One region of the Exiguobacterium sp. EF_C8 genome, then DNA from elsewhere that is predicted to be linked to it. Evidence: riboswitches for the same ligand, from Rfam matches in the RefSeq annotation. Region 1 holds a riboswitch; each other region holds the start of a gene.

Region 1 (7,809 bases):
GCATGACAGCCGAGTTCCTCGAGTCGTCGTGCAAGGACGACGTCGTCCGATGTATACGGTAAGACGATGAATCCTTCTTTAAGTAACTCTTCAGAAGCCCGTAACGTCTCGATTGGGTCAGGTAGTAATGTCTTATCGCACCCAATTACTTCGACCTTGACCATGTCACACATACCGGATGCCCGCGCAAGCTTTGCTAGCCGAACCGCTTCTTCCGCTGTCTTCGCACCAGCCGTGTTCGGTAGTAAATCGTACTTCGTTAAATCAAGCGACTCCAAGAAATTCGATTGTTGTTTGTCGAAGAGATCGAGCCGCCGGACAGCGAACGTCAAGATTTGTGAAGCGGACGCATCGATGGCCTCCTGCTGTACCGTAGCATCCGTATATTTCCCCGTTCCGAGTAATAACCGTGATTCGAATGTCTTTTCTCCAATTTTCAACATCTTTATCCTCCTCCTACGAAATGAACGATTTCGAATATGTCATTGTTCCGAACGACCGTTTGATCGTAAGCTCCGCGGTCGATGATCTGTCGGTTCTGTTCGACGATGACGAGTTTTTCCCCTAAGCCAAGTTGCGTGAGCATATCCTCAATCGTCTCAATCTGTTCAATGGTGTGGTCGTTGCCGTTAATCGTAATGTTCATCGGACTTCCTCCTTTAGGATCAACCGTAATGTGTTTGCCAAAACTTCCGCTGTCGCCGGTGCGAGTAATATGCCATGCCGATGATGCCCCGTCGCTATAAAGATCCGACGGGATGAATCGGCGACTCCGATATATGGCAAGCCGGACTCTGTTTGTGGTCGTACGCCTGACCAGACTTCTTCGATGACAGCATCACGGATCGGTGGATAGAGACGCTCTGCTGCTTGAAGCAGTGACGTGACTCCTGCGACACTAACACCGATCGTCTCGTCGTGCGGTAGTTCGGTCGCACCGATCAATATCCGTCCGTCCGCTTTCGGTACGAGGTAGACGGCATCATCAAACAGGATCGAGCGTAACGGCTGACCCGCGAGACGGACTGCGAGACACTCCCCTTTGACCCCATATGTCGCAATCGAAATGCCAGCTGTATCGAGCAAGGCTTGGGACCCGCGTCCGGCAGCAACCGTCACCGTTCGTCCCGTCCACGTTCCCGTGTTCGACTCAACCCTAATGAAATCATTACTCTCCTCGATTCGCGTGACGTCCACCTGTTCTTCGATTGGTACCCCACGATTTCGTAAGACATGCATCAATGCAGTCGTTAGTCGTCGCGGATCGATTTGACCGACCGATGGAAATAAGTATTCTTGCCCATTTCGTTTCAATAAAAATGGTTGTTCCCGGTAGCCACAATCGATCCCGGTCTCGCGCGTGAGGCGTCGCGCAAGTAACGGATACAGACGGCGACTTCGCGCGGCAAGCGTATGCAATTCTTCTCTCAGCTCGATGTTCGTCGCAAGCATCCCGGCAGCCGCCCGACTCGTCCCTTGTCCGCATGTTCCGCGATCAAGGACAAGAACGGATTCGTTCTGACAAGCGAGACTGTAAGCAAGCGTCAAACCGATGACTCCACCACCGATGATGATGTGATCCGTCATACCCGTACCCCCTGATAACGCTGAATGGCAGCATGCGGGTCCGCTTGACCGAGAATACCGGATAAGACGGCGATTCCGCTTGCACCGGTCGCTGCGATCTCAGGAATGCGATCAGGAGTGATCCCGCCGATTGCGATGACTGGTTTCGTCGTGAAAGTGACAACTTGCTTCAAGGCATCGATCCCTCGCGGTGGCACGTTTGGTTTCGACGCTGTCGGATAAATATGACCGTACAGCAGTCGGTCGGCTCCTTCCGCTTCCGCTGCAAGTGCTTCTGCCAGAGAGTGGACGGATTTCCCGATGATGAGATTCGGAAAGTGTCGCCGAACATCGCAGACACGTAAGGAACGTCGCGTCAATTGCACACCGATGCCAGCGACATGGGCGACGTCGACCCGGTCGTGAACGGTTAATTGATCAGACGAATACCCTTTTGCAAGGAGCGCGTCAATCAGATCTAACAATTCTGTTGCCGACAAATTTGGTTCTCGAAGATGAAGCTGATCCGTATATGGTTGAAGCGATTGAAAGGTTTCCACTCCATCGCGTGGATTGATGGATCCCGTCGAAATCAGATGTAGACGCATCATGTTCTTCCTTTCCATACGAAAAAGGACCACTCCCGATGTTGAAGGGAGTGGTCCGAAAATGCGCTGAAGCGCTAAGGATATCTAAGGTTTCGAGCCACTTCCCTCCGCTAGTACGAACTAGATCAGGTTCAAAGGGTCCGGATACTTCCGTCTCAGTCTGCTGCGAGACTCCCCTAGTGTCTTTTCGTGTTTAATTGGCTTGCCCCATTAGTCTAGCATGAGTCGCTTTGCTTCGCTAGTCCTAGTTGAGCGCTTCCACTTGCTGAACAAGCTCCGATTTCGTCGGTCGCTGTTGCTTCTGGCTGTCGGCATAGGTCTGCTTCAGCTTTAAGATCCGCATCACTTTAGCATCGAGCATCTCTGACGACAACGTTTTTTCTTTAACCGCTTGCATCACTTCGGTGTGGACCTTCGGATAGGCACCTGCTTCCGAAAACATCGCCATATCAGCTCCATTGACAAGTGCCTGACGTGCCGCTTCCGCAAGACCATATCGTTTCGTGATCGCCCCCATGACAAGGTCATCCGTGATGATGACACCCTTGAATCCGAGTTGTTGACGCAAGAGGTCAGTCAAGATCGGCTTCGAGAGCGAAGATGGATTTTGATCGTCATACGCGGGATAGAGAATATGGGCGACCATCACCATCTCGGCGCCCTCTTGAATCGCTTCTTGGAACGGTAACAGTTCCGTTCGCTTCAGTTCTTCCTTTGATGCTGTCACTCTCGGCAAACCGACATGGGAATCGACACTCGTATTGCCGTGACCGGGAAAATGTTTGACGACCGGAATCGTTCCCGTCTCTTGCATCCCATGCATCAGGGCCGTACCGAGAGTCGCGACGGTCTTCGGATCAGCACTTAACGCACGGTCGCCGATGATTGGATTGTTCGGATTGCTATTGACGTCAAGGACCGGTGCGAAGTCCATGTTGAACCCATAAAATCGTGACAGGTGACCGAGCGTACGTCCGACATCTTCCATTTTTGCAGCATCTGCACCTTGCGCCATCCGTTGACTCGTCGGGAGACGTAATCGTTGATCCGGTACCTGGCTGACCCGTCCGCCCTCTTCATCAACCCCGACGAAAACATACGGTTTTTGGTTCGTTTCTTGAATGGCACGCGTGAACGTCAAGAGTTGATCTTCTGACGTAATATTCCCACCAAGCAGTAAGACCCCACCGATCGCATGCGTCTGCAACAATTTCCGGTCAGCTGCTGAAAGTTCCGTTCCGGCAACTCCGATATAGAGCAATTGATCGATCTTTTCTGACGTCGACATCGCTTCAAGTTGCTGCTTTAATCGTGCTTGTTGCTGTTCTTCCTTTGTCGGCTCAGGCTTTGATTTCTTCGCCTCCGTCGGTTGCTTCTTTGCTGGTTGTGATGGTTTCGTTGGTTCCGTCGTCTCCTGCGCACACCCTGCAAGCAACAGGCAACCGATCAGTGCTACTTTCTTCACAAAGAATCCTCGCTCCGGACACCATTGATGGAATAATAGACGGAAATCTCAGCGTTCAAGGATTGCGAGACCGAACAATATTTGTCTTTTGATAACGAGATGGCGCGACGGACCTTATCTTCCGGGAGATCACCTTCAAGCCGGTAATGAATCGAGATCGACGTAAAGCGCCGCGGATGATCCTCTGACCGTTCCCCTTCGATATCCATTTCGAAATGAGTAATCGTCAAGCGCATCTTCTCTAAAATCGAGACGATGTCGATTCCAGTACAGCCGGCAACGGCATGTAGCAGCAGTTCAGTCGGTCGTGGTGCTTGATTTTCGCCACCGTTCTCCGGTGCTGCATCCATCGCAAGATGATGCCCTGATTCCGTCTGTCCACTAAACCCCATCTGTTTGTTCCATGTCACTGTCGCTTGCATCGTTTCCACTCCTTTGTCAGTAGTCCTCTTCTGTAGTATACGCAAAAAACAGCAAGCCTGGAAATTCACACGCTATTTCGAATAATGGTTCTTTTCCCGAAATCTCGCTTTGCGATACCCGAAGAAATCGTTTCATGCTATCCTGTTACTCATAGTTTCGCGCGCAAGCGCTAGAATTGAGGAATCATCCATGTCACCTACTACTCGTTTAAGTCGACGCGATTGGCTGTTGATCGCCACGTTGTCGCTCCTGACGTTCGTTCTCGGAACAAGCGAATTCGTCATCGTCGGGATCCTCGCTGAAATCTCCTCAGCTCTTAATATCACGATCGCAACAGCCGGTACGCTCGTCTCGGCATTTGCCATCTCCTTTGCGATTGGTACACCGATTGTAATGTCGCTGACCGGTCACCTGGAACGGCGTCGCCTGATCCTACGTCTGTTACTCGCTTGGGTCTTACTGAACCTTGCCAGTAGTTTTGCTCCAAGTTACGAAGTATTGCTCGCAACCCGCATCCTGACTGCCATCCTGACCGGTGTCTTGATCTCGCTCGCAATGGTCGTCGCAAGCGATGGCGTACCTGTCGCGAAGCGCGGTGTCGCCGTTTCGTTCATTTTTGGTGGTTTTACACTCGCGAACGTCCTCGGTGTTCCGATCGGTACGTTCATCGGTCAACACGCTGGCTTCGCAGCCACGTTCTGGCTGACGACAGTCATGGGAATGATTGCGTTCCTCGCTGTGTGGAAGATCGTTCCCGTCCAGCAATCGACGGGCTCCGGTTCAATCAAGGAGCAGCTTGGATTGCTCGCTAATCCACGGATCCTGATTGCCTTCTTCATTCCGTCGTTCGGCTTCGGAGCAACTTACGTCGTCTACACGTACCTCGTGCCGATCCTGCAAACGGAACTCAGCATCGCGAAGACATGGATTAGTCCGATCCTGCTCGCTTACGGTGTCGTCTCGATCTTCAGTAACATCCTTGCCGGCAAGATTGCAAGTAAAAATCCGATGGGTCGCTTACGGTTCGTCTTCGTCGTGCAAGCAATCGTCCTTGCTGCATTATACTTCACGACAGTATCCCTTTCACTTGGTCTGTTTAACATCGCCTTGATGTCATTGATGTCGATTTTATTGACGACTTCGACACAAATCTATTTGATTGACCTCGCCGAAAAGTTCAATCCGGAAGCAAAAGGACTCGCCGCTTCCTTGATGCCGGTTGCAAGTAATGTCGGGATTGCCTTCGGTTCGGCACTCGGTGGCATCGTTTATGCGAACGGTCCGATGATGAACACGGCACTGGTCGGTGGGCTTGTTGCGCTTGTCGCTGCTTTATTAACTGCAATCAGTCATCGTCTCGATCAGCGGTCATGAACGGCTACCTTATCCTTTTTTGTAACAGGTCGATGACGGTTCGATGACGTTATGATGATAGTCCCTATCTTACTGATGATTTTTCAGTATGATGGGGACTATGTTGTAGTAGAGGAGTGTCTGAAAGTGAAAGCATTACACATCATCGGCATCAGTTTATTGACGATCATCCGGCTCTGGCTCGGAATTCAGTGGTTCATCGCCGGGATCGGCAAGTACATCAATGGCTTTGATGCAAAACCGTTTCTTGAAGGGGCGCTAACGAAAGCGATAGGCGAAGACGCACTCGTCAGTTCGTGGTATGCGACGTGGATCGAGCAACTCGCCTTACCAAACGTCGGGCTGATCAACGTCTTGATTCCGTTCGCGGAACTCATTGTCGGGATCTTGTTGATTCTCAGTCTGTTGACTGTTCCTGCACTGGTCGTCGGGAGCATCATGAATCTCAATTACTTACTTGCTGGAACGATTGCGTTAAACCCGTTGTTCTTAGCAGCCTCAATCGTCTTACTTGTTGCAGGACGCTTTGCGTATCAAATCGGTATTGATCACTGGATCATGCGCTGGTATCGTTCGTCGCAACAACCACATCCCCTCGACCGGATTCCGGTCTAACGAAAAAACTCTCCCAAACGCGGGAGAGTTATTTTTTTTGTTGCTCGAGAATCGTCTGCTGTGTCGGAACCCCGCCGACTGGGACTGTCCGCTCGAGGAACAGATAAGGTTTGCCATCGACTTCAAAGCGACGGTCACCGAGATAACGCGCTGAACGTCCATCCATTGCAAGTTTTTGTTCGATGGCTGCGACATGTTCGTCGAGTGAATAAAACCGATCGTCAAACGTCAGCGTGATGTTTTTCTTACGATACCCCAGTAAGAAGCTGTAGTAGAACCAATACAGAGCACCTGCGAAGATGACAAAAATCAAGAATTGCATGTGAGTTCCCCCTTTGTATAGTCTTTATACGTTGGAAGAAAACGGAAGGTTTCAAATTAGGAGTGGAAAGTGGTTACTTTTATTAATTTGTAATAATTTGTTCAAGGATAAGTTTATTCTTCGATCCCTTATTTTTAATTTCTGTTTCAAATACTGTTTCGGCTGTTAATGGATTGACGACAATCGCTTTGACTGCTCCATTTTCCATCCGATATGCAATATATATATGGTCGTTTTCTGCATTAACAACTGAGTATGAAATAACTTCGTTTTTAGCAAACGATTTTAATTTTATCGTTTTAACGAACTGTCGATCAGACTCAATATCATAGATGTGCCATCTTAACTGTACTTGCTCAGAAGATTCATCCGACTCTTCAATTCCTACCAAATATCTTCCTTCTTTCATAATATAAGTACCGTTAGGAAAGTCTGCAAATCGATTTAGTTGTTTTGTTTTCTGTCCATCTTTTACAACGATTTTTACTTCCATTGTATCTGAATCTTTTAATTGGTGCATTTGTTCCACAATCATTTTTCCGTCATAAAAAGATCGAATAACATCGCCTTTCTCTAAACGACTTGGCAACTTAATTTTTGATACTGTCTCATCATTTAAATCTATACTAAAGAGATTTTCTCTCACTGATTCTCGGTTAGGAATATACGATTCAATTAGCAGCATATTACCCATTCGTTGGAACGGAGAGAAACGAATGGATCGATTTTGTTGAATTTCAGAAATATCAAATGTTTTCCGAGTCAACTTTTTCGTCGATACATCCCAATATTGAAGTTCGATTTCCCCATCACCTGTAGCACGTAAGCCATACGTCACTAAATCTTGAGTGTACAAATGGGTATCGTGTTTAAAAATAAATTGACGAAATTCACGAGGAGACTCTTCCCATCTATTTTCGTCTTGAAAAATATAAAATAGGATAGATTTATCAATCCTCTGTACGTTACCTTCAATATCAATAGAATATCCGTTCGGATTACGACTCCACTCATTTAAAATAAGTCTCATGTTTTGAACAGCATCTTGCTTCGGATTACCTTTTATTGTTTCAACTACAAAATTAGTTTTATCTACTGATAACACTTGTCCTACATAGATTCCTATAGATACGATACTGACTATTCCCAGAATCAAAAGATATTTTATTGAACGCATAGTGTCCTCCTTAAACAGCAACTTTCCATTTTAGTAAACGTAGACTTCTCCAAATTACATAAGCAAAATAGAGGACAAATAAACTCACTAATAATATAGTTTTCTCCAGATTTAATAATAAGTCTGTTCGTTCTAAGAAATATAAACTAGAAAACGTATAGGCAATTACAAAAAGAATTTCGATTCCGATTCGAATAAATCCACTCCATTTTCGATACGAACGTTCAATTAATACAAGTAAAAAAATTAAACTAACAAT
Region 2 (7,809 bases), 230 kb from region 1:
CTTTAACAATAGTATGACTTATGTGTATGTCCAATTCAATACCGAAAAGCCTGACCTGTTCTATTGCTTTTAGGATATACGAATATTTATTCACTGTAAAGCATAAATATATAAATTTTTTTGACTTTCTATTCATAAATCATGCATAAATGACTGTTTATACAATTTTGCAAACGTTTTCAAATTTAAAATTTATTATTTTAGTCTTATGAATACACAAAAAAGACTCCTTTTTCAGGAGTCTTCTTCGTTTAGGCGTAGATTTCAATTAATGATTCAAGTTTCTCGACGACTTCTTCCGCCGTGAACGATTCGATGTCGAAGCGCTCGACCATCGAGAGGATGTTTCCATCTTGCATTAACGCAAATGATGGAGATGAAGGTGGATAACCTTCGAAATATTCACGCGCACGGTCTGTCGCTTCGCGATCTTGTCCAGCGAATACTGTGACGAAATGATCGGGCTTGATGCCCTCTTTCCGATTGACGTACGCTGCTGCAGGACGGGCGATCCCGCCAGCACATCCACAAACAGAATTGACAAGGACAAGTGTCAGACCTTCCCGTTTCATTGCTTCATCCACGCTCTCTGGCGTCGTTAATTCTTCAAATCCAGCAGCTTGCGCTTCTTTGCGGGCTGTTTGGACGACATCTTCAAAATACATTTGGAAATCCATCGTATTGCCTCCTTTGATTCGTTCTCCTTCTTATTGTACGAGTTTCGGTGAAATCTGTCCAAGTCTGCCGCTTAATTCATTTTCTAAAAATGGTCGCGCCTGCAACAGATCACGGAACGCGATGTACCGGTCGATTTTTTCTTCCGTTGGTCGCTTGTTTTGTTTGTACGCACGGATCAAGATGTTCTTCGGTGTGTGCTCAAGATCGATGAATTCAAGCAATTGCGCTTCATATCCTACAAGCGTCAATAACTCGGCACGAATCGAGTCCGTCGCAAGTGATGCGAATTTTTCTTTGATCAGTCCGTGCTGGAGCATGACATCAAGTGGAGCGCAGTCCAGTTGACGGTTCAGCTCCTTTTGACAACACGGTACACTTAGGATGACTGATGCATTCCAGTCGACAGCTCGTGCGAGTGCGACGTCCGTCGCGACATCACAAGCGTGAAGCGTCACCATCAGGTCGACTTCCGTTTCCCCTGTATAATCATGAACGTCCCCGACGCGGAATGTCAGATCGGTATAATCCAGATCACTTGCAATTTGCGTACATTCTTCGATAACTTCTTTCTTTAAATCAAGACCTGTCACTTCAAGGTCGAATCCTTTGACGACTTTTAAATAATGGTAGAGAGCGAACGTCAAATACGATTTCCCGCAACCAAAGTCTAAAATCCGCAGTTTTTTTCCTGTTGGTAAGGCGGCGATGCTATCCTCGACGAATTCAAGGAAGCGATTGATTTGCTTGAACTTATCGTACTTCTGTTTTTTGACTTGCCCCGCTTCCGTCATCACACCTAGACGAATCAGAAACGGAACCGGTACACCGTCTTCTAATAGATAGGTTTTTTTTCGGTCATGCGACAAGAGTGCTTTCATCGGTTCCTTTTGGGATGTCTTGATCGCGACTTTCATCTTTTTCGAGAGCTGGAACTGCCATTCTTCTTCTTCAAAACGGAAGAGGAATTGCCGGAATTCCGTGAACCAGTCATCGAGTCGACCGATGAAATCCTCCACTAAAATATTTTCATGCTTCATGACGCGTTCAAATTGAAACTCAACCTGCATCATCACCGTATCTCTTAATAGAATCGGTTTTACCTTGATTCGTCGGAGATCATTGGATTTTTGACGCGGATTGCTCATCGTTGCATGGATCAGTACTCCTTGCGTGATTTTCGAAGCAAGGTTCGCTTTTAATTCATGTAGTTCCACTAGTCGTCCCGTCCTTTTCTAATGTTCTTTCGAAACTGTAGCAAATTCGTACCTGTTCGACAAGTTTACACGCTTCATCATTCTTACGTAATCAAAAGGAGGAATGCATCATGTTCAAAAAAATTCTCTCACAAATCGGAATCGGTGCTGCAACGGTCGACACACGGTTGACGGATGATCGCTGTGAACCAGGCGGTCAAATCCACGGTGTCGTCCATATCAAAGGTGGAAACGTCGATCAAGGAATTGACCGGATTTATCTTGAATTCAACACGCAGTACAAACAAGAAGTCAATGATAGTACGACGTTTACGACCTTTACGCTCGACCGGTTTGCCTTAAATGAAGCGAAGTTCACGATCGAAGCGGGTGTCGAGCGGGAAATTCCATTCACATTACGTGTGCCACTAAATACGCCACTCTCCGTCAGCCAATCGAAATCATGGATCGAGACCGGACTTGACATCGCACAATCCGTTGATCCGTCGGACCGTGACGCTGTCATCGTCGAAGCAAACCGTTACCAAACGACGGTCTTAGATGCCATGGAGTCACTTGGCTTCCGGTTAAAGAAAGCCGATACAGAAAAATTACCTGGACGATTCCGTAAAGATTTACCGATTGCTCAGGAACTTGAATACTCAGCACGCAATACACACTACGCTCATAAACTGGATGAGATCGAAATCATCATGCTCCAAGACAGCTCAGGGATTGATTTAATCGTCCAAGTCGATCGTCGTGCGCATAGTCTCGGATCATTGTTCAGTGAAATGGCTGGAGCGGATGAGTCGATGATCAAACTACGCCTATCCAATAGTGAACTGCAGGATCAGTCATTTGTCGAACGCCAGCTGACAAACATCGTGGAGCGCTATAGCTGATCGATCGAATGACTAAAAAGTGATTCCTCTTCAAGGGGAGTCATTTTTTTGTTCAAATCGGAATGCACAAAAACATTATTAAAACTTATTTGCTAATGTAATCGTTTTCAAATAAAATATTGTTTTAAAACAAGCACCTTGCTATACTGTCCGTATTGAAAAGAATTCCAGTCGTGGTTTGACTAGAGGAGGATGTACATCATGAAAAGGATCGGGCAATTCACGTTAACAGCAGGACTCGCAGCAGTACTCGTTTCAAGTAGTTTGCCTGTCATGGCAGAGGCAGGATCTTCAGCAGATCGGATCAGTCAAAAAATCGACACGATGACGCTCGAACAAAAAATTGGACAGATGATCATGCCGGACTTCCGGCAGTGGAATGGCAGTAACCATACGTCGCTTGCTCCGGAAGTCGCGAACATCATCGACCGCTATGATTTAGGTGGCGTCATTTTGTTTGCTGAGAACGTCAGTGAAACCGAACAGACGACAAAACTCGTTCATGATCTGCAAGAAGTGGTCAAACAAGATGACAGCAACGATATTCCGCTCTTTGTCACGATCGACCAAGAAGGTGGCATCGTCACTCGGCTCGGAACAGGAACGAACTTACCCGGCAATATGGCGTTAGGTGCGACCCATAGTAGCGCGTATGCCAATGATGCCGGTCATATCATCGGTTCTGAACTGCATGCGCTTGGCATCAATGTCAACTTCGGTCCGGTTCTTGACGTCAACAGTAACCCTGGAAATCCCGTCATCGGTGTTCGCTCGTTCTCAAGTGACCCGGAGCTCGTCGGAACGCTCGGTTCCGCTTTGATGAAGGGTATTCAAACTGAAGGCGTCGCAGCGACCGCGAAACACTTCCCGGGTCACGGCGATACCGCGACCGATTCCCATTATGGCTTGCCGGTTGTCAACCGGTCCCTGGAGGAGCTGGAACAAGTCGAGCTCGTCCCGTTCAAGCGAGCCATCGCCGAAGACATCGATATGATCATGACAGGACACATCGGAATGCCGCAAATCGAGTCTGAAGTCGTCACGTCAAAAAACGGCACTTTCCCTTTACCTGCGACATTGTCGGATGACGTCATCACGGGCGTACTGCGCGAAAAACTCGGCTACGATGGCATCGTCATCACGGATGCTTTGAATATGCAGGCGATCGCCGACAATTTTACGGAATCAGAAGCCGTTCTGAAAACATTTGACGCCGGTGTCGACATCGCGCTCATGCCGACGATTCTTCGTTCCGAGCAGGATGTCACAAAACTCGACCAGATTTTTAAGGACGTGATTGCGGCAGTCAAAGACGGACGTCTGTCAGAGGAACGGATTGATCAATCGGTCGAGCGGATCCTGACGCTGAAGGCAGAACGCGGAATATGGAATGGCACGACGGATACGACATCCTTAGCAGATAAACTCGCGCAAGCGAACCAAATCGTCGGTAGTCCCGAACATAAAGCAAAAGAACGCGCGATGACGGAAGCCGCGGTCACACTCGTGAAAAATGATCAGCGGACGTTACCCTTCAAGCCGAAAAAGAATGCAAACGTTCTTGTGATCGCCCCTGCGACGGATCAAACGGACAGCATGAAAAAGACGATTGCTTCCCTGCCTAAGAACCGGAACTGGCACGTAACGACAGCGAATTACTCGGCTACTACGCTACCGCTCGACCAAAACCCGACACTACGGGCACAACTCGATGCAGCAGATTACATCATCGTCGGTTCAAACGTCAATACGAGTGCCAAACTACTGCCTACTGCACCAGAACAAGCGATTCCGGCTTCAATCTTCCGGTATGCGAAACAAACAGATATACCATCCGTCTTGCTTAGCCTCCGCAATCCATACGATGTCGCCGTTCAACCGGACGCACCGGCACACGTCCTCGTCTATGGTTTTAAAGGGGATCCGAACGGACCGGACTCCGAAGCAGGCAATCTGAAATCAGCGGGACCGAACCTCCCTGCTGGTATCCGAGCGATTTTCGGAACGTTTAAGCCGCAAGGCACTTTACCTGTTGATGTACCAGTCTTTAAGAACGGTGTCTTTACCGATCAACTGTATCTCGAGTTCGGTGACGGCTTTAAAAACTGGAAAAAATGAGAACATGATACACAAAAGACCGAGACCCCTTTAAAGGATGTCTCGGTCTTTTAATGATTGATACGGATATTCCGCTTCTTCTTTCGCACGATGGTAGACGCGGTATAACCAATAGGTCAGTAATGCATAGACGACAATGACAAGAACAGCAGAAATGTAGCTCCCCATGCTATATGCTACCTTGAAGTTTCGAGTCGTAGCGGATATACCGGACAACACGATTAACGTTGGAATGATATATCCAATAAATCTTACTTTGACTTTACCCAGTATTCGTTGCACGGCATACGCGGCGCTGATCGCGAGTACGATCACGATGATTTCCATTTCTACCCCTACTTCCGCTAAATGTTATACCTAATTATACCATTTAACTTTTTAGGAAGATACTGTCCGTGCTGGAATCGTCTCGTACACCGACGTAAACGTTTCTTCCGTCCATCCCATATGCCAAAACAGCAACTCATAATAACAGCTCGTCACGAAATGCCGTTTCATCCGCTCTCGTTCAGTCGGGCTTGCTTGTTCCGCCAACGCATCAAGCCGTGCAATCTGTTCAAAGACGACCTTTTCGAACCATTCCGAACTATATGTGTCGATCCATTGCTGATAGATTTTTTCATCCGGTGTACACGTCAACAATTGTTGCCCAACTTCATAATACAACCAGTAACATGGCAAGATGGCAGCAATCGTCTCACCAAGCGTCCCTTCACTCGCATGATGCATGTGTGAGACGTAAGCATATGCCGTTGGTGCCGGTTCAAATGCTTCAAGGTCTGCTTCCGTGATACCGAGCGGCTCGAAAAATGATTGATGCAAGCTCAGTTCTGCCCCATATGTCGAAGTCGCGTGCTCGGCAAGTGTCGCGATCGTCGCAAAGTCATCTGCTTTTGACGCTGCCTTCGCTTGAATCTTCGCAAAGTGTTTTAAGTAATACGCATCCTGCATGACATAATGTCGAAATTTCGAGAGCGGTAACGTTCCCTCGCCGATTCCTTGAACGAATGGGTGCGTAAAACTACTGTCCCAATACGCTTGTGCTGCTTGTTTGATTTCTTGTGTGAATGTCATGATCTCATCCTCCTCGTTTTTATGAAACGAAAAAACACCACCCCGAAACACACGGGCATGGCGCAAGAAGAACAAGACTTGACGCCACTTCCCTCCGTAAGTACGAACTTAATCAGGTTCAAAGGGTCCGAACGTCTTCGTTCGTCTCAGTCGGTCAACCGACTCCCCTAGTGGTCATTATTCGATTCAAATCCACTATAGCATGCTGAAAATGGAAGTCAAGTTGTCCTCTTTTCGCTATACTATGGAGTGTCAGAAGGCGGATATCGTCTCCATCTACAGACCGATTCCGAACTTCTTTCGTTCTCGTACACTAATTTTAGTACCTGATACTATAATTCATTCTGTTACTTACAATTGGAGGATTTCATTATGCATACACCAACAAAAATCATGGCGTCAGCCGTTATCGCTTCTGCTTTATTACTTCCGACAGCCGCATCCGCCGAGCAGGTCGTCGATAAGACAATCGTCACTCTCGGTGAGTCACTCGGCGCAAAAGATAAGGCTTGGGTGCTTTCACGTCTCAATGCACCGGAAGGTATCACACCGATCATCGCAACCTCTGCAGACGAAGAAAAATACCTCGGGAAAAACATCCCCCAGTCACAAAAGGGCGGCAACATGTATTCATCCGCTAAGATCGAATTGACGGAAAAAGGTGACGGACTTTCCGTTGCGACGGAAAACATCACGTGGGTGACGAAGGATATGTATTTGAACGCTCTCGTCACGGCAGGTGTCAAAGATGCCGACATCACGATCACTTCTCCTTATAAAGTGACTGGAACATCGGCACTGACAGGAATCATGAAAGCCTATGATCAAACTTCGGCTGAGACCGGAATCAAGCTGAGTGACGAACGGAAAGATTTAGCACAGCAAGAATTATCGGTCACATCAGACGTCGGGAAGACAGTCGGGACAGATAGAGTCGCTGATTTGATGAATGAGATCAAGGCCGAAATCGCGAATCAAAAACCAGAAACAAAAGTCGAGATCGAAAACCTGATCGTCCAAGTCATTCAAAACAACAACATCCAACTGTCTGATGCACAGATGGATCGGTTGACGAATCTATTCAATCAAATGGAGCAAGCGAACATCAACTGGGGGCAAATCGAGAGTGGACTGAAAAATGCTGGTCAAGACATCCATGCGTTTGCAACGTCCGAGGAGACAAAAGGATTCTTCGCTAAATTATTTGATGGTCTGAGTGACTTCTTCAGCTCGATTGCTGGTGTGTTCAAATAATTCAGACTTCCGCAATTAACAAGATAATGGTAAACTGGTTGTATCTGAAACGAAAGGTGGTGTGAAATGATGGACTTTGCTGCGTGCAAACATTGGTTAATGGAACAATTGTATCTGTTGCGCGCGATTTTTCATGGAATGGCGTTCTAAGGCACCCGTCTGCCCTTTTTTAGAACTTCATGATTGAAAAATACAGCAAAGCGCATCTTTCACACACTAGGGAGAGTGCTATTTGCGCTCTCCCTTTTTTAATGCGCGCGAAAGGATCAACTTATTATGATGATTTGCGACATTCAACATCTGACAAAACAATTCGGAGGCGAAACGATTTTAACGGACGTTTCCCTCTTCTTAAACGAACACGATCGTGTCGGTCTGATTGGACGAAACGGGAGTGGTAAAACGACATTACTCCGCTTACTTGCTCGCCTTGACCAACCGGACGGTGGAGTCATCTATCAAAAGAACGGTTTGACGATTGGCTACTTGGAACAACTTCCCACTTATGCCGAGACAATGACCGGACTCGACGTCCTTTGGACGGCGTTTGAAGAGATCCTCGCAATCCGTTCTCGGATGCAACAGTT
Region 3 (7,809 bases), 630 kb from region 1:
GGCGACGGAACGAGAAATCGTTCAACTTGGAAAAGAAATCGAAAAGTATAAAGCGAAATTAAAACGCCAAGAAAAACTACTTGGGGATCGTCTTCGTGTCATGCAAGAAAATGACGGGAACTCGATTAAATGGGAAGAAGTCATTTTTGGGGCAAAAAACGTCGGTGACCTCGTTAGCCGTGTCATGGCCGGAAAATCGATTTCAAAGCAAGATGATAAAATGATCACGGATTATCAAAATACGCAAAAGCAATTAGCGGATGCACAACAAGAAGTGAAAGACAAGAAAGCACAATTGGTTGTTGAAAAGCAAGAATTGAAACGCCAACAAGCAGAACTTGAATCGCAATTAAAAGAGCGAAACAAACGCTTAAAAGAATTACGTAAGAAAAAAGAGAAATTTGAAACACAATTGATGGATGCAAAAGAAGTCCAGCAAATTCTGATTGCTCAAGAAAAAGCGATTGCAGCTGAAAAGGCAGCACGTGAACGTGAAGCACGTATCGAAAAAGAGCGTCAAGCTCAAGCAGCACGTGAAGCAAAAGCGCGAGCAGAAGCTGAAGCAGCTCAAGCAGCGGCTCAAAAAGAAGCTGAGCAACAAGCAGCTAAAGAAGCAGCGGCTCAGCAGGCAGCACAAGAGAAAGCGTCGCAAGCAGCGAAACCTTCTGGTTCGACGAAACAATCGACTCCAAAAGCATCTACACCTGCGCCAGCACCAGCTGCGCCAGCACCAGCTGCGCCAACACCGTCAGCACCTGCGACACCTAAACCGTCACCATCATCCGGTGGTCTGTTCATCCATCCAACGGTTGGGGCTGTCACGCAAGGCTATGGCTCAGCAGGTGGAGAAAACGGTTATACGTTCCATAACGGGATCGACTTTGGTGGTCCGGTTGGAACTCCAATCGTTGCAGCTGCAACAGGAACAGTCATTACAGCATCAGGTGGTGGTCCTTACGGAAACCACATCATGATTGCTCACCAATTAAACGGTAAAACGTACACAACATTGTATGCTCATATGAGCGCACTCAATGCTCACGCAGGTCAACGCGTCAGTCAAGGTGAACAAATCGGTTTACGTGGAAGTACTGGGAATTCAACTGGTCCACACTTACACTTTGAAATCCACGTCGGTGGATACAGCTATAGTGCAACTGGTCCAGCTAGCTCAGTGAACCCAATGACGATGTTTTAAACAGTAAAGAATCGTTGCTTATGCAGCGGTTCTTTTTTTGCGATTTTCAAAAAATAAATGATTATATTACAAAAAAACGTTTTCATTTGAAATGTAAATGAAATTTTTTTGAAACGATTAGGGTGCTATAATCTATTTCAGATATGAGAGAAACTTGAATACTATAATAAAATATGAAAAACATAAGTGAGGAAAACGATATATGCTAAAAAAACTAATTTCTACCATTGTTTTAGGAGCATTACTTATAACAGGAACACAACCAATTGCGGCAGCAACGATCAAAGAAAAAAAGGCTGAAAATGCCGCAGAACAACGTAAATTAGAAAAAGCAATTAAAAAACAAGAGTCGAAAATTTCGAAAGAACAACGTCAAATCAATCGAATCGATGCAGCGATCAACGAAAAGATTTTTCAGATTTCCGAAAAAAATAAACAAATCGAGAAATTGAATTTGCGAATTGATGAATTAAAAGCAGACATCGTTCGCTACGAAGAGATGTTGAAAAAACAAGAAGAACTACTCGGTGATCGTCTACGTGTCTTCCAAGAAAACGATGGAAACTCAATCAAATGGGAAGAAGTCATTTTTGGATCGAAGGATTTAGGTGATTTATTTAGTCGTGTCATGGCAGGGAAAAAAATCGCGGAGCAAGATGATAAAATGATTTCGGATTACATCGCAACCCAACAAAAGCTAGCGGAAGCAAAACAAGCGCTCGTTGAAAAAAAGGCGGAGCAGGTTGAAGAGAAGAAAACATTAATCGAACAAAAAAAAGCGTTGAAAGTTCAAATGAAAGAACGCAGTGCTACGCTTAAAAAATTACGAAAAGGTAAGACGAAGTTTACGACAGAACTTCTAGACGCGAAAGAACTACAAGCCACACTTGAAGCTCAAGAACGTGCGATTGCGGCAGCGAAGGCAGCAGCTAAAGTAGCGGCTGAAAGAGCAGCAGCCGAGAAAGCAGCAGCTGAAAAAGCCGCTAAAGCGAATGCTCAAGCAGCAAAACAAGCAGGTAAGAGTTCAGAATCACCTACTTCAGTTGCCCCACCCGTTGTTTCGAGCGGTGGGAAATTCGTTCGTCCATCTTCTGGTGGCGTATCACAAGGGTTTGGACCAGCAAGCGGTGCGAACGGCTATACGTTCCATAATGGTGTCGATTTCAGTGGTTCGGTCGGCTCACCAATCGTCGCAGCAGCAGCTGGAACGGTCATTACAGCTTCAGGTGGTGGGCCTTATGGAAATCACGTCATGATTTCTCACTTCCTTGACGGGAAAGTCTATACGACAGTCTACGCTCATATGAGTTCATTATCTGTTCATGCAGGACAAACAGTTTCTCAAGGTCAGCAAGTTGGAACACTTGGTAGTACTGGGAATTCAACAGGACCACACTTGCATTTCGAACTACATGTCGGAGGCTATCAGTACAGTGCCTCTTCTCCTCTGAATGCAGTTAATCCATTAGCATACCTATAATTCAAAACGAGCTTCGGCTCGTTTTTTTCTTGCCGCTATGCTACAGTTAAGGCGAAATGAATACTTGAGCAACTAGGGGAGCTGGAGGAATCCGGCTGAGAGGAAAACCAATCTGTTTTCGACCCTATTACCTGAACTGGATAATACCAGCGTAGGAAAGTTGAGCCGAACGGATACCGAAATGGTTGGATAACGATTTCGTATAGCGTCGACTGCTTTTTTACAGCGGTCGACGCTTTTTTTGTCGGTAACAACTCCCTTACATTGCTCGATGGAAAGGTGAGAAAAATATGAAACATGTATTGACGATTGCGGGATCTGACTCCGGTGGTGGAGCTGGAATTCAGGCAGATTTAAAGACATTTTCGGCATTGGGCGTTTATGGGATGAGTGTTTTGACGGCGGTAACGGCTCAAAATACACTGGGCGTTCAAGCAGTAGAAGAGTTATAATCGGAAATCGTTGATGCCCAATTAGCTTCAATCTTTTCAGATATTCGTGTGGATGCTATCAAAATCGGTATGGTCTCGAATGCACAAACGATTCACGTCATTGCAACACATCTTCGCAAACAGACAGTTCCGATCATACTAGACCCTGTCATGGTCGCAAAAGGCGGGCATGCCCTATTGCGGACGGAGGCAGAGGAAGCACTAATCGCGGAGTTACTGCCACTTGCGACACTCGTCACACCAAATTTACCGGAAGCAGAGCGCTTAACAGGGCAGTCAGTTACTAATCTAGAGGAGATGCGACTGGCGATGCATCAGTTGGCTATGAAGACTGGAGCCGTCTTGCTAAAAGGTGGACATCTACCGGGAGCTGCCACGGATTTATTATGGGACGGGCAAGAGGAATACCGTTTCACATCAGATCGGTTAGATAATCAACATACTCATGGAACAGGCTGTACCTTATCTGCAGCGATTGCGGCACGGATGGCACTTGGAGAAGCTTTACCGGACAGTGTACGTCAGGCCAAGAAGTATGTTACAGAGGCGATTCGTCATGGATTTGCTCTCGGACAAGGGATTGGACCGACACATCATTTTCATTCACTTTGGAGGGATACACATGTTTACGACCATTCTTAAACACAAACCACTCATTCATCATTTGACGAACACAGTCACGATCAATGATTGCGCCAATGTCACACTCGCCGTTGGCGCATCTCCAGTCATGGCGGAGGATATTCGCGAAGTGGAAGAGATGGTTCGACTTGCGCAAGCTCTTGTCTTGAACATTGGAACAATTGATGCAGACATGCAAGCAGCTCAACGACTCGCCGCAAGCGAAGCGAGACGCTTGAACGTTCCGATCATCCTTGATCCAGTTGGAGCGGGAGCTACATCATTGCGTACGTCCTTTTCAAAAGAATTGAGTAGACTCGGATGTACGGTCGTTAAAGGAAATGCTTCAGAAATCAAGACATTGCTTGGGGAGAATGGACGAACAAAAGGAGTCGATGCTGCTAGTGATGAGATCATGGATCGAGAAATCATTCGTGCATTCGCTCGTAAACAAAAGTCCGTCATTGTCGTCACAGGTCCAATCGACTACATCACGGATGGCATGCGCGAAGTGGAACTACAAGTAGGTACGCCGCGTCTCGGAGACGTCACAGGTACGGGGTGTATGACAGCTTCTTTGATTGCGAGTTTTCTTGGTGCAGGATATTCTGCGTTTGAGGCAGCAGTCCACGGAACATTTATCATGGGAAAAGCAGGAGAACAGGCAGCATCAGAAAAAGGTCTAGGTAATTTCAAACGAGAGTTGTTCAATGCAATCAGTCTGATGACGGAGCAAGATTTGATGGAGGTGGTAGAACATGTCAATTGATTATTCCATTTATGCGGTGACAGATCGTCGATATCATCCGGGAGTTGCAATCGAAACGGTCGTTGAAGAAGCGATTTTAGGTGGTGCAACGATTATACAATTACGGGAAAAAACAGCGCAGGGAAAGGAATTCTTCGAACAGGCAGTCCGGTTAAAGAGATTGACGGATCGTCATGATGTTCCTTTGATTATCAATGACCGAATTGATATTGCGTTACTTGTCGGAGCTGGTTTGCATATCGGACAAGAAGATATTCCTCTAACCGCAGCGCGACGTCTCTTACCGAACACTGTGATCGGCGTATCGGTAGCAACCGTCGCGCAAGCGATTGAAGCAGAACGAGATGGAGCATCTTATTTAGGTGTAGGTTCTCTATTTGCGACGTCATCGAAAGCAGACGCCGACTCGATGTCACACACGATGCTTCAAGCGATTCGCGAAGCCGTGCGCTTACCTTTAATCGGCATTGGTGGAATTACGGCAACGAATGTCGCTTCTCTTCCTATCCCATTAGAAGGATATGCGGTCATCTCGGAAATTTTTGCTAAAGAAGATCGACGACGTGCTGCACAACATATGACAGATGCTGTATGGGAATGGCATCAATCTCTTCAGAACAGGGTATAATCCGTTCAGAGGTGATTGTATTGAAATGGCAGACGATCCGTTTTCGGGGCTATTGGATCCGGTATCGATTGGAACCACAAATCATTCGCGTGGATAATCGGGGGATCTACCATTTGGGGAAAATTTTATTTCCGCGTCCTAATCGTGTATCTTATGAAATGGCTCTCTTGCTGAAGGAAAAGTATGAAAGACGCTACAAACGTCCGTTGTATATCAAGACAAGTTCGATCGCTACAGAAATTTGGGGACACACCCACTTAGACATCTATTATCGAATACTGCTTCGTCTCCCGATTCCTTCTCGATTACGTAAGCGTTATAGGAATCGATTGGAGAGTACGAAGATCATCGATATCGGTGTACGTGCGGTCGATCAAAATCGAATCGTTTGGGATATCGGTGATTACGTAGGGGGATGGTTTGTATTTTGGCTCATTCGTAGGCGGATGCGCTGAACTTGCAAATGTCCTGTTTCTCATGGTGCAATATAGAAATAGAAACGAGGTGACGGACATGGACATTCCCCGTTGTGAAACGATTGCTATTGATGAACAGCGTGCGTCTGAGATTGGACAAGTCGTTGATACGATTCCGACGCTTGAAATCGGAAAATTATTTAAGATCCTTTCAGATGCGACACGACTACGAATCGTTTATGCGTTGACGATCGAAGAGGAATTGTGCGTTTGTGACGTCTCTGCTTCTGTCGACTGCTCGATTGCGACAGCATCTCATCATCTTCGCTCCCTGTTGAAACAAGGGCTCGTCAAGTTTCGTAAAGATGGAAAAGTCGTGTATTATTCTTTAAATGACCATCATGTGTCGTCGCTTGTTCATATGGCGATGGAGCATGTACAAGAGGGAAAAGCAGTATCTGAATAATTTTTAGAGTAAACGAAAAGCGCAGCTTTGGCTGCGCTTTTCGTTTACTCTAAGGACGATTCGTCTGACTTGTTAGGTGCGAACCGGTGGGAAAAAAAGATCGTCGCACTAATTAATAAAAAGGACAGAATAGAGAGACTGAGACACATCCATTTATATGTAGCGACTAAAGTATCTGATTGTTGTAATTTTGCTTGAAGTGTCTTATACAAATCATCTTTCACACGAGATAAGTCCTCGAGAATCGTTTGTGTCGTTTGCGTCGTTTGTTTGGCAAGGCGCTTTGCTGCCGTTGGACTCTGACGCTCATAGACGACGAATACTCGTTCAATCTCGGACTCCCAGACATTATTGCGACGTAGTAAATCCTTGATTGCTCCTGGCGTGGTCGACGATTGATTTAGACTGTTTCGTAAATCATGAATTTTAGAAGTAGAAAAGTAATACTGTTCGAGATAACGACTATCTTCATACAATAAAAGACCACGCACCGCATTGGCACGATCTCGGTTATGTTCAACCAACTGGTCCACTTGATTGATTAACGGTATGTCATGATCCTTCATTTGCTCTGTTATCGTTGCAATCGTCCGATAACCGGATAGGGCGTAAATGATTGGGATAGAAGCGAATAAACTGATCAAAAGGATCAGCAGAATACGCTGACGCCAAAGTGAGTGCATGCAATCATTCCTTTAAATAAATAGACATGTCATAAGCTTAACTACTATCGCAAAAAAAGTGAAGCCTGTCCATTTTTTGAATAGGGAGAAGAAAGTAAAAAAATCAGTATTCCTAATAAAAAAGCAGGAAAGCTGGTGCAATACGAGAAGCTGTTTTAAAGTAAACGAAATAGAAAAAGCACAGCTAGGCTGCGCTTGAGTTTAAAACGAATACGAATGTTCCTTATAATTCCCAAAAACAGTATGGATTTCTGAGAACGTAACGAACGCGTTAGGTTCGACAGAAGAAACGATTTCTTGCAAACGGACGATTTCATTATTTTGAACGACGACATAGACCATTTTCTTCGTTCGGTTGGAGTATCCTCCCCGTGCATCAAGGATCGTCACACCGCGACCAAGTTCTTTTGTGATGACTTCATTTATTTCATCCGCCTTTTCGCAAATAATGATACATTGCTTAGAAGCGGAATAAAAACTGTAAACCGTTTGAAGAGCTTTGGCGCGAACGAAGCTCATGATAAGAGCATACATAACGTGTTTCAAATCGAAGACCCACCATACCAAGATATAGATGACAAGATCTTGCATCAGAAATATGCGAGGAAGTGGCCAATTATGAAAACGAGCAAAGAAAAACTTTCCAAGAATATCGAGTCCACCAGTCGATGCGCCACCAAAGAAAATCAATGCCATCGCAAGACCAGAGACTAGACCGGCAAAGATGGAGGCAACAAGCGGATCATTCAACGACTCGGGAACGATCTGAGTCGGAACCCAGTCGATTAAAAAAGAAGAGGCAACGACAATGATGCCAGATAAGAACATGAATCGCTTTCGTAAGAAACGGAAACCTAAAAGGAAGAGGGGAATGTTTAAGAGCAATTGGGTTAATCCGATTGGGGTGTGGAAAAGCTCTTGAATGACAAGCGTGATCCCCATGATACCACCTGATCCGATATCATTTGGAGATAGTAGTAAGCTGATGTACAAGGAATACAGCAACGTACCTATGATTAAAAAACTGATTTTTTCAACTCTCTTTTTCTGTGGGTGTGTTGTAGTCATGGCATTATGATGAGTGACCTCATGCTCC

The links. Region 1 has a riboswitch for thiamine pyrophosphate ahead of ACY2IG_RS06300 (thiamine phosphate synthase). Riboswitches for the same ligand answer to the same signal wherever they lie in the genome.
Region 2: linked by a shared signal. The riboswitch ahead of tenA (thiaminase II) and the one ahead of ACY2IG_RS06300 (thiamine phosphate synthase) in region 1 are both predicted to bind thiamine pyrophosphate.
Region 3: linked by a shared signal. The riboswitch ahead of thiD (bifunctional hydroxymethylpyrimidine kinase/phosphomethylpyrimidine kinase) and the one ahead of ACY2IG_RS06300 (thiamine phosphate synthase) in region 1 are both predicted to bind thiamine pyrophosphate.

The regions. Positions count from the first base shown of each region.
Region 1 covers NZ_CM143264.1:1,216,877-1,224,685, reverse strand. Annotated here, with positions in the region: gene ACY2IG_RS06315 (thiazole synthase) at 1-443, opposite strand, end outside; gene thiS (sulfur carrier protein ThiS) at 446-646, opposite strand; gene ACY2IG_RS06305 (FAD-dependent oxidoreductase) at 643-1,587, opposite strand; gene ACY2IG_RS06300 (thiamine phosphate synthase) at 1,584-2,177, opposite strand; TPP riboswitch at 2,260-2,362, opposite strand; gene nagZ (beta-N-acetylhexosaminidase) at 2,419-3,639, opposite strand; gene ACY2IG_RS06290 (OsmC family protein) at 3,636-4,061, opposite strand; gene ACY2IG_RS06285 (MFS transporter) at 4,252-5,436, shown strand; gene ACY2IG_RS06280 (DoxX family protein) at 5,563-6,051, shown strand; gene ACY2IG_RS06275 (hypothetical protein) at 6,080-6,373, opposite strand; gene ACY2IG_RS06270 (hypothetical protein) at 6,456-7,550, opposite strand; gene ACY2IG_RS06265 (hypothetical protein) at 7,561-7,809, opposite strand, start outside.
Region 2 covers NZ_CM143264.1:988,240-996,048, reverse strand. Annotated here, with positions in the region: gene ACY2IG_RS05140 (BrxA/BrxB family bacilliredoxin) at 252-677, opposite strand; gene ACY2IG_RS05135 (class I SAM-dependent methyltransferase) at 708-1,892, opposite strand; gene ACY2IG_RS05130 (sporulation protein) at 2,003-2,776, shown strand; gene ACY2IG_RS05125 (glycoside hydrolase family 3 protein) at 2,978-4,894, shown strand; gene ACY2IG_RS05120 (hypothetical protein) at 4,925-5,221, opposite strand; gene tenA (thiaminase II) at 5,273-5,968, opposite strand; TPP riboswitch at 6,041-6,147, opposite strand; gene ACY2IG_RS05110 (DUF1002 domain-containing protein) at 6,341-7,222, shown strand; gene abc-f (ribosomal protection-like ABC-F family protein) at 7,499-7,809, shown strand, end outside.
Region 3 covers NZ_CM143264.1:584,206-592,014, forward strand. Annotated here, with positions in the region: gene ACY2IG_RS03070 (murein hydrolase activator EnvC family protein) at 1-1,198, shown strand, start outside; gene ACY2IG_RS03075 (murein hydrolase activator EnvC family protein) at 1,401-2,678, shown strand; TPP riboswitch at 2,743-2,853, shown strand; partial or broken gene thiD (bifunctional hydroxymethylpyrimidine kinase/phosphomethylpyrimidine kinase) at 2,969-3,772, shown strand; gene thiM (hydroxyethylthiazole kinase) at 3,753-4,520, shown strand; gene thiE (thiamine phosphate synthase) at 4,510-5,148, shown strand; gene ACY2IG_RS03095 (hypothetical protein) at 5,160-5,603, shown strand; gene ACY2IG_RS03100 (ArsR/SmtB family transcription factor) at 5,662-6,030, shown strand; gene ACY2IG_RS03105 (CHASE3 domain-containing protein) at 6,075-6,713, opposite strand; gene ACY2IG_RS03110 (YitT family protein) at 6,915-7,781, opposite strand.